2 regions of the Cytobacillus sp. Bva_UNVM-123 genome follow, and region 2 is predicted to be linked to the other one. Evidence: riboswitches for the same ligand, from Rfam matches in the RefSeq annotation. Region 2 holds a riboswitch; the other holds the start of a gene.

Region 1 (5,225 bases), 510 kb from region 2:
TGTGGTGAAGAAACAGGCTAAATATCACCAAATTCAATACCACCGAATTCACGAAAAACAATCGCTTATCCCAACATTGTTTTTATACCGAAAAGATGAATACCAATCTAAAGCACTTGCCCATTTTTTGAATGTGATTGAGAGCTATCATTACTGAAAAATAAACTTATGTGGTGTGTGAATTTCAATTTAATTGGAATCAAATGGAAAGATTTTATACTACTGTAGAAATTTAATGAGCTAAAATTGAAAAATGACGGGTGATGTAAAATAATTATTTATCGAGAAGCACAATTAACTGATTACGAAAATTTGCAACCGTTATTCATGAAAATGGGACTTGTATTAGAAGAAGGGTTAAATGAGCGCTTCAATAATAGTATAAAAAATAAAGATTACTTCATTCTAATTGCAATGGTCGATGAAATAATTGTCGGGTATTGCCTCGCACAAGACTTTGGTTTTCATCTCCGCACAGGTAAAAAAACATGTCGGTTACATGATTTATTTGTAGATTCGGCTTTCCGAGAAAAGGGAATTGCGAAAAAAATAATGGAGCATGTGTATACATGGTGTCGAAAAAGAAATACGAGTTGGCTTCAATGGAATTCAAGCAAGGATGCAATCCAATTTTATAAAAAGATCGGTTGTGAAATGCTAGATTTTGATAAAGACCATCCAGAGTTTGAAATGGAGTTTCAATACGAAGAGAGAAAGAGAAGTAAAGAAGATTAATGATTGGAAAGGAGCGACGTTTATGGGGATTCTGAATTTTATTCTTCTTTTGTCATAGATGAAACGATGACTAGGAGGAATAAATAATGAGCCAATCATGGGTAAAAGATTTTTATAAAAATCAATTTGAAATGTTGAACCTTAGGATAGATAGTGAGATGGAACGTGAGCTTACTATTCAGGCAGAAGAAATAATAGAGCAAGTCGGAAGAGAATTTCATAAAATGCTAGAATTAGGAGCTGGCATGGGAATATTAGCTCATGCTTTGACACAATTAGGAGTCAGTGTAACGACAATAGAGTTAGTTCCTGAAAAGTAAAGAAAAAATAATTTCGCAAGAAGGGGCACAAATCATGAGGAGATTTGTGCTCTTCTTAATATTTTCTTAAGGGAGAATGGCGAATGATCTTACTGGAAACCCTGAAGCTTTTTCAGGCTTCGGAACAATATTGAGAATAACGGCACCTTTAGGGGGGACTTGATCTAAGTTTGTTAGAAGCTCTACTTGATATGTATTTTGTTCAAGTACGTAGTATTCTCCAATGAGCGAACCATTTCTTTGATAATCAATACTTGGATCTGTATCAAAGGTTTCATGCCCTACGGCTTTAATTTTTCTTTCCTCGAATAAAAATCTCAGAGCGGAAAAAGACCAACCTGGTGCATGATTATTTCCATCTGCATCTTTATTATTGAAAGCGTCCTTGTTTGGCCAGCGTTTACTCCAGTCTGTTCGCAAGGCAACGAAAGTACCTGCCTCTATTTGACCATGCTCTTTTTCAAAGTCCAAAATATCATTCACTGATAAGGTGAAATTATGATCAATTTCCGCTTCTTTTGACTTATCAATCACTACGAGTGGTAAAACGAGTTCTTTCAATTCAATTTCATCTAAATATCGGGTATTTCGAACGAAATGAATGGGTGCGTCAATATGTGTTCCGTACTGTCCAGGGAATGTAAAGCTTTGTGCAAAAAATCCGTCTTCATGGGTAAAAAGTGTTTTAAATTCTGCTGACTCGAAAGCTGAAAAGTGTGGGGAATCCGGTCCAAAAGTATGGGTCAAGTCAACCCAGCGTTTTTCTTTTAACACGTTAATGGCATTGATTAATTCGTTCGTCATCATACATTCTCCTTTTGATTTAATTAAAAAAACCTCTTCTTAAAAATAAGAAGAGGTTATAGCACCGCTACGATTATCCCTTCTTATCTTCAAGCATTTTGCTTCTGGAATTAGCACAGTACTGCTAAACAACGCCTTGGCGAAGTTATAAGTCTGTTGCTGAGGCTTCAAAGGGCCAGTCCCTCAACCTCTCTTGATAAGAAAATTACAAATATTTAATTTAATGTTTATTCTATCCTGTATCTTGATCGTAGTCAATCCTAAAAAACAAAAAGAGCTTTTGGTTATACAGTTAACCAAAAGCTAAAAAATTTGTATGGAACTTACCACAAATTCCATACGCGATAATTACCACAATTACCTTATGCTACGAATAAATAAGACTTACTTAGATTGCACAGCATTCTCCATTAACGCTTTCAAATATTGCTCATTAACTGTGTCCCAATTCACTAGGTTCCACCAGTTGGTAACAAATTCAGGACGGCGATTTTGATACTTTAAGTAATAAGCATGCTCCCACACATCAATGACAAGGAGGGGAATTAAGTCATCTTTCAGAGGAGTATCTTGGTTCGGAGTGCTGATGACCGATAGGTCTTCACCATCAAGGACAAGCCATCCATATCCACTCCCAAACCTTCCAATTGCAGCCTTTGATAATTCATCCTGAAATCGATCGAATGTTTGGAAATAATGATCAATGGCTTTTGCAATATCAGCAGTCGGTTCTCCACCGCCTTTTGGGCTCATGACTTCCCAAAAGAGGCTATGACAATAATGGCCTCCACCGTTATTTTGCACTGCTGTTTTTACCTCGACAGGCAATTGCTCAAGATTCTTTAATAATCCTTCAAGCGGCCTTGACTTTAGCTCTTCATAGTTTTCCAATGCGACATTAAGATTGTTTACATAGGTCGCGTGATGTTTACTATGATGAATTTCCAATGTACGAGCATCAATATAAGGCTCTAGTTCATCATAAGCATAGCCAAGACTTGGTAAAGTAAACGAAGACAAGCTATCACCTCCAATTATTTATTTCTCTAGGTAAATAAAGTTTACCTAATGCAACTTTAATGAAAAATTAAAGAACTGTCAACTCTTATTAGGCTAAATCATTCAAATTAAGAATAAAGAACGATCCCTTATTAAAAGTTGGGAGTAATTTAGAGGATAAAATCGATACCTTCTTTTTGTGCTTTACACCCTAACTCCATGTTTCGATAAGCCTTAATCATAGTATGGCCTTCAATAGCAACTTGTAAGGTAGCCTCTCTTCCTATTCCGAATTGGCTCCTGTATCATTACGATGCGATCCTCTTAGCTTTTTTTTGAGCTCTTATATTTATATTTGGCAAATCATCAATATATTTCCATACGGATCTTTAATAGTAAAATAATGCCCATTATCCTCAAGGTGATTTACAATTTCAATGCCCTTATTTTTCAGAAATTGATAAGCTTCGTGAATATTATCAGTATTAAAATGAAACATGGGCACCTGAAAGCAGAAAAATTGAAGAATGCTAATGATAAAAGTTAATAAAATAGAAAAACTGGTCTGTTTAATACAAACCAGTTTTTCTATGTCATAGCATATCGATAAAAACCTCATACTCCCCAATCAATAATGTCTCCATGTCTTTCGTTTTTTCATAAAAAATATCATTTAATAAAATGCCTTTTCTTATTAAGGAATCGAATTGTTTCATGATTTCAATGAATTCATTCGAGGCAGATACATATAGGAAAATGCGTTTGTCTACAGGTAAATTTCTTTTCTTGCGAATATCTTGAACTGTCCGGATAAAATCTCTAACAAGTCCTTCCTGTACCAAATGATCTGTTAAAGTTGTGTCTAAAAATACGGTAAAAGCTTGATTTGCTGCTTCTGAGAAACCTTGCAATGCGGTCTTTTTCTGTACAAGTATATCTTCTTCTTCTAACTTTACGGTCTCTCCATTTTCTAATTGTAAGGTTAAGGCTCTGTTCACTAGAAAATCATCAATTTTCTCAGGTGAAGCATTTTGGAGAAGTTGATTAGCATTATTTACATGTTTTCCAAGTTTAGGACCAGCTGTTTTAAAATTTAGTTTGAGTTGGTGGTCAATTAAATGATTAGAGGAATCCGCCCACTCCAAAGATTTAACATTTAGCTCATCTTTAATAATTTCCTCAAAAGGTACTAGTGTATCATGATCCAAGAAATTAGAAATCATGATCATTTTAGCTAACGGCTGCTTCGTTTTTAGCTGCTCACTATGGCGTACACTGCGTCCTAATTCGACAATCTCTAAGACGGCCTGCATTTGTTCTTCGAGTAATGGCTTGATTAACTCTTCATTCAGATTAGGGTAATCAGCTAAATGAACACTTTCACCTTCTAAGGAATAGTAAATCGCATCTGTTGTAAATGGGATAAACGGTGCTAACAGCTTTGATATATTCGTAAGCAGCGTATACAAAGTATGAAAAGCAGCAGCTTTATCTTCAGTCATCCCTTCACTCCAAAATCGTTCGCGATTTCTTCTAATATACCAATTGCTTATTTCTTCAACTAGCTGCCCAGCTAATCTTGCTGCATTTGTTAGCTGATACTCATTCAATTCTTTTTTCATTTGTTTTGCTGTAGTAGCCAATCGAGAAAGGACCCATTCATCCATTATGGAGAGCTTGATCCCTTTACTTGCATGTGGGTTGAACTCATCAATCTCTGCATAAAGCTGATAAAAATAAAATAAACTTATCATTGTATCAACTAGCTTGGACTTTGCCTCTTGAACATTTCGTTCTGAAAATCTTTTCTGATTCCATGGGGCACTATCCTCGACAAGCGCCCATCTAAGTGCATCTGCACCGTATGTTTTAATTAGCTCAACAGGATTGAGGGCATTTCCTTTACTCTTTGACATTTTTTGTCCATGCTCATCAAGGACATGTCCTGTAGCGAGTACATTTTTGTAAGGAGCTCTCCCTGTATATAAAATAGAGACTGCAAGCAATGAGTAAAACCAGCCACGGGTTTGATCAATGCCTTCGACCACAACGTCCGCAGGAAATTGATTGTTCAAAACATCATTGTTTTCAAATGGAGTATGATATTGGGCAAATGGCATTGAGCCACTGTCAAACCATACATCGATAACCTCAGAAGTTCGATGCATCACTCCGCTACATGAAGGACAATGTAGGGTAACTTCGTCGACATATGGCTTATGAAGCTCAAGATCCATGAAAGGTTTTGCGGCTAACTCCTTTAATTCATGCATGCTTTTTGGTGCGTATTCTTTTTGACAAGAGGAGCATATCCATACATTTAAAGGAGTTCCCCAAAAGCGGTTTCGACTAATATTCCAATCGACT
Region 2 (5,225 bases):
ATCGCCAAATCCTTTACCTGCAGCTACTACTACGTTCGCTTTTTCAAGTAAGTAATCAGAGAATGTCTCACTTGTAAAACCGGATGGAATTGGGAGCCATGCGAAAAAAGAACCTTTCGGAGCTTCAACCTTCCAGCCAATTTTTTGGCATTCCTCTATTAGCACATTTCGTCGACTTTCATATCGGGAAACAAGCTCTTCGACACATTGCTGGTTAGCAGTTAACGCAACAGCTGCTGCTTTTTGAACGGCGGGAAAGAGGCTGCAATACATATGATCTTGAATAAGGTTGAGCGCTTCAATTATTTTTGGATTTCCTACGGCAAATCCAACTCGCCATCCAGCCATATTATATGTCTTCGATAACGTATACATTTCGATTCCTACTTCTTTTGCCCCTTCAACTTCGAGAAAACTGACAGGTTTTTTGCCATCAAATCCGATCGCTCCATAGGCAAAATCATGTAATACGACAATTTGATTCTCTTTTGCAAAAGCGACTGTATCTTCAAAAAAAGCAAGATCAGCAGTAGCACCTGTCGGGTTGTTCGGATAGTTAAGATACATCAGCTTTGCTGCTTCTCTTTGCTCAGTTGGAATCGCTTCATAGTCTGGTAAAAAATGATTTTCTGCTTTTAATGGGAAGGTTTCATACTGAACATTTGCTAATACAACACCTGATAAATAATCAGGATAGCCTGGATCGGGCAGCAGCATTAACTCGCCTTCATTTAACAAACACATTGGCAGCTCAACAAGCCCAGTTTTCGTTCCAAATAAAACGGCAACTTCAGTGGCGGGATCAATCTGAACATCATATTGTTTTTGATAAAATGCAGCTGCTGCTTCTTTTAATTCTCTAATCCCGCGAAATGGGGAATATTTATGTGTTTTCGGATCTTCGGCAGCCGTTTGTAATGCTTTAACGATATGGGGAGGTGTGGGCTGATCAGGGTTACCTTGCCCCAAATTAATAATGTCACGTCCCTCTTCGATAGCTTTGCTAACTTTCTCAACAAGAGTTGCAAAAAATTGAACGGGAAGTTTTTTTAAACGCTCTGAATATTCCATGATAAACCCCTTTCCTAAAGGCTCTGTTATACGTTAATGTTGATCTATGTACCGCCTTATAAGCACGCGTGTTCTCTACGTTATTCGTACCGAATAAAACCCGTTCACACATACACATAAGGCAAGAATCAACAACATTCATTAACACAGCACTCCTAAAAAATAATCTATTATTGATATCTAAGCGAGATGATATTGATTGCGAATTAATTCAAAATTCTATAGTCTTTAGTTAAAAATGTCTAGGGGGAAGCAAAATGAAAATTGCTTGTGTACAAATGAATATCGTATTTGCAGATCCAGAGAAAAATTTTTTAACCGTGGAAAAATATGTCGAAGAAGCCGCAAAAGCTCAGGCGGATACCGTAATTTTTCCCGAAATGTGGAATTCGGGCTTTGCGCTTGAACAATTAGCGACATTAGCGGATGAAAATGGTGAGAAAACAAAACAATTGTTATCATGGCTTGCGAAAGAATATCAAATCAATATCGTCGGCGGTTCGGTAGCAACGAAAAGAGAAGCTGGCTTTTTTAACACGATGTATGTTGTGGACCGAAGTGGAAAAATCTCGGCACAGTATGATAAGGCCCATTTATTTAAATTAATGGATGAACATTTATTTTTGCAGCCAGGACAAAGTGATAACTTGTTTGAATTAGATGGAATAACTTGTGGAGGGGTCATTTGCTATGAGCTCCGTTTTCCAGAATGGTTTCGCACCCACACATTAAAGGGGGCAAAAATTATGTTTATTCCTGCCCAATGGCCGAAGCTGCGGATTGATCATTGGCAAACACTTTTACAAGCTCGTGCCATTGAGAATCAATGTTATATTGTTGCAGTTAATCCTGTTTGTACGAATCCAAATAATGAATTCAATGGGCATTCTATGGTTATTGCTCCTTGGGGAGAGATTCTTTTAGGCAATCAAACAGAGGAAGGTCTTTACTATGCAAAGCTTGATTTAGAAGAGGTGGAGCGTGTAAGGAATACAATACCTGTTTTCCAAGATAGACGGACTGACTTATATAATAAATAATAAACAGATAAACAATATTAAAAAAAATTATAAAATCCATTATTGTAGCGGTTTAATTGGGATGAAAGCATCTTCCAAGGAAAGAATAAAGGTTTAAATGATTGACAAGTTTGAAATAGGTTTGTATTATCATAGTTATTAATTTAATCATGTAACTTATCCAGAGAGACCGAGGGACTAGGCCCTATGACGTCCGGCAACCCCCTTTAATGGGAAGGTGCCAATTCCTGCAGAATGTGTTTCATTCTGAAAGATAAGTCGAAATATGTAGCTTTGTTTCGATGCCTCTTTCAGTTGAAAGAGGCTTTTTCTATGTCTGAATACTTATTTATCGCAGAAAAAAGAGGTAAAACGATGATTGACATTCAAAATCTTTCAAAAGAATATAAAACGAAAAATGGCACCATTATTGGAGTGGATCATGTTTCATTAACGATTCAAAAAGGAGAAATCTATGGAATTGTAGGTTATTCAGGAGCTGGAAAAAGCTCGTTGCTCCGCTGTATTAACTTATTAGAGAGACCTACTTCAGGAAAAATTGTAATAGACGGAAGCGATCTTACGTCTTTAAAAGGAGAGCAACTGCGCTTAGCCCGATTAAAAATCGGCATGATCTTTCAACATTTTTATTTAATTAGCCAAAAGACAGTATTTGATAATATTGCTTTTTCATTAAAAGCTGCAAATGTTCCCAAAAAAAATATTAAAGCTAGAGTTGAAGAATTACTTGAAATGGTTGGACTTTCTGATAAAAAAGATGTTTATCCTTCTCAACTTAGTGGGGGGCAAAAGCAGCGAGTTGCAATCGCTAGAGCACTTGCGAACAATCCGAATGTTCTATTATGTGATGAAGCGACATCTGCACTAGATCCAAAAACGACAAAATCGATCTTAACTTTATTAAAAAAAATAAATCAAGAGCTCAATATTACGATTGTTTTAATTACACATGAAATGGATGTCGTGAAGGAAATATGCAATCGAATGGCAATCATGCAGGGTGGAAAGGTGATCGAGGAAGGGGCAGTGTATGATATTTTCGCTAACCCTAAGGAGGAGCTTACGAAAGAGTTTATTGCAAGTGTTGTTTCCTTTGAAATACCTGCAGTTATCTTGAAGAATTGTGTGGGACCGATAGTGAAGGTGATGTTTAAAGGAGGAATCGCTGGTGAAGGCGTTATTTCAGACATGCTCCAGAAACATAATGTAAAAGGCAATTTCCTTCATGGTTCCATCGAATATATTCAAGAAATGCCGCTCGGAATTTTTATTATGGAGCTGAGAGGGCTGCAAGAAGAGGTAGATGCGGCTCTTCATTATATTGAAACGAGAGCCGTGCAAGTGGAGGTGCTGCGAGATGGGATTTGATTTTGCTCACTTAATGGAGTTAGTGCCAGATATTAATAAAGCGTTCATTCAAACGATTTATATGATTTCAATCTCATTAGTTATCGCCATTATCATCGGATTGCCGATGGGCGTTCTTTTATACATTACGGATAAAGGCTTATTTTTAGAAAATCGGATTATCAAAAATAGTTTAGGTTTTGTCGTTAATCTCATTCGTTCTGTCCCATTCATTATATTGTTGGTAGCTTTGCTTCCAATTACCGGTTTTATTGTCGGTACAACAATTGGCCCAACAGCTGCAAGTGTTTCTCTTTCTGTAGCTTCCATCCCTTTTTTTGCTCGTATTGTTGAATCAGCTTTACGAGAAATTGATAAAGGGGTCATTGAAGCCGCGATTGCTGCAGGTGCTACTCCAAGAATGATCATTAAGGATGTGCTTCTGCTTGAAGCAAGATCTGGGATTATCTCAGGTATCACTTTAACACTAATAAGTCTAATAGGGTTTTCCGCGATGGCCGGAACGGTTGGTGGCGGAGGAATTGGTGATTTAGCCATTCGATTCGGCTACTATCGCTATGACGATACAATCATGATTACTACGGTTGTCATCTTAATTGTTTTAGTTCAGTTTATTCAACTTTTCGGTGATTTTATCGCCAAAGTTGTAGATAAAAGATAAAAAGTAATAAGAAAGTGGGAGAAATTAATGAAAAAATGGTTTGTTGCAATTATTTTATTAGTTGTGGTAGGAGCACTAGCTGCATGTGGCAGTTCTTCAAGCAGTGATAAGACAAGCTCAGATTCAAAGAATATTAAATTTGGTGCCACTGCTGGACCATACAGTGATATGTTGAAAAAAGCGATTATTCCAGGCCTTGAAAAAAAAGGCTATAAAGTAGAAATAGTAGAATTTAGTGACTATATTCAACCGAATAAAGCTTTAAATAATGATGATATTCAAGCAAATCTATTCCAGCACTCTATTTACTTAGAAAATTTTGCGAAAGAAAATAAGATGGATTTAACAGCCTTAATTGCTGTTCCAACTGCTCCAATGGGTATTTATTCAAATAAATTTAAATCTTTAGATGAAATAGCAGACGGAGCAACAGTAACCATTCCAAATGATCCAACAAATGGAGCTCGTGCATTCAATACTCTTCAAGATGAAGGCTTAATTAAAGTGGATGAAAATGCAAATCCGCTGACTGTTTCTGAAAAGGATATTATTGAAAATAAGAATAACCTCGTATTCCAGCCGATTGAGGCAGGTCAGCTTCCACGCTCAGTAGATAGTGCAGATCTAGCTGCAGTACCTGGTAACTTTGCATTAGCTGCAAAAATGGATTTACTTAGTGCATTAACACTTGAGAATATGCTTGATCCATATCGCAATATCGTAGCGGTAAAAACAGAAAACAAGGACGCTCAATTTGCTAAAGATATTCAAGAGGTAATCGAATCAGCAGACTTTGAAAAAGTAATCGATGAAGAATTTAAAGGCTTTGGCAAGCCTGAATGGATGAAGAAGTAATTGCTTAGAAATGAGGATTGAAAATGGACACAATTACTGTTCATGGAGCGCCGAGTGAATATATTCTACAAGAAGGAATATTAGAACAGCTAGAGGTAAAGCTATTAGCGCGAAAACTTCAGAAGGTTCTTATCGTTCACGGACAAAAATCATGGAAAGCGGCTAAACTATTTTTTCCGAAATTTACTGAAGTATCATCTGAAGAATATACGTATAGTGGAGAATGTTCT

The links. Region 2 has a riboswitch for S-adenosylmethionine ahead of KDN24_RS05185 (methionine ABC transporter ATP-binding protein). Riboswitches for the same ligand answer to the same signal wherever they lie in the genome.
Region 1: linked by a shared signal. The riboswitch ahead of KDN24_RS02845 (cyclase family protein) and the one ahead of KDN24_RS05185 (methionine ABC transporter ATP-binding protein) in region 2 are both predicted to bind S-adenosylmethionine.

What each region holds. Positions count from the first base shown of each region.
Region 1 is NZ_CM177772.1:555,251-560,475, forward strand. Features, by position in the region: gene KDN24_RS02830 (LysR family transcriptional regulator) at 1-157, shown strand, start outside; gene KDN24_RS02835 (GNAT family N-acetyltransferase) at 328-735, shown strand; gene KDN24_RS02840 (class I SAM-dependent methyltransferase) at 822-1,055, shown strand; gene KDN24_RS02845 (cyclase family protein) at 1,122-1,859, opposite strand; SAM riboswitch class I at 1,940-2,062, opposite strand; gene KDN24_RS02850 (superoxide dismutase) at 2,244-2,879, opposite strand; gene KDN24_RS02855 (VOC family protein) at 3,208-3,477, opposite strand; gene ileS (isoleucine--tRNA ligase) at 3,452-5,225, opposite strand, start outside.
Region 2 is NZ_CM177772.1:1,068,627-1,073,851, forward strand. Features, by position in the region: gene KDN24_RS05175 (pyridoxal phosphate-dependent aminotransferase) at 1-1,071, opposite strand, end outside; gene KDN24_RS05180 (carbon-nitrogen family hydrolase) at 1,329-2,111, shown strand; SAM riboswitch class I at 2,265-2,371, shown strand; gene KDN24_RS05185 (methionine ABC transporter ATP-binding protein) at 2,466-3,479, shown strand; gene KDN24_RS05190 (methionine ABC transporter permease) at 3,469-4,140, shown strand; gene KDN24_RS05195 (MetQ/NlpA family ABC transporter substrate-binding protein) at 4,168-4,995, shown strand; gene KDN24_RS05200 (iron-containing alcohol dehydrogenase family protein) at 5,019-5,225, shown strand, end outside.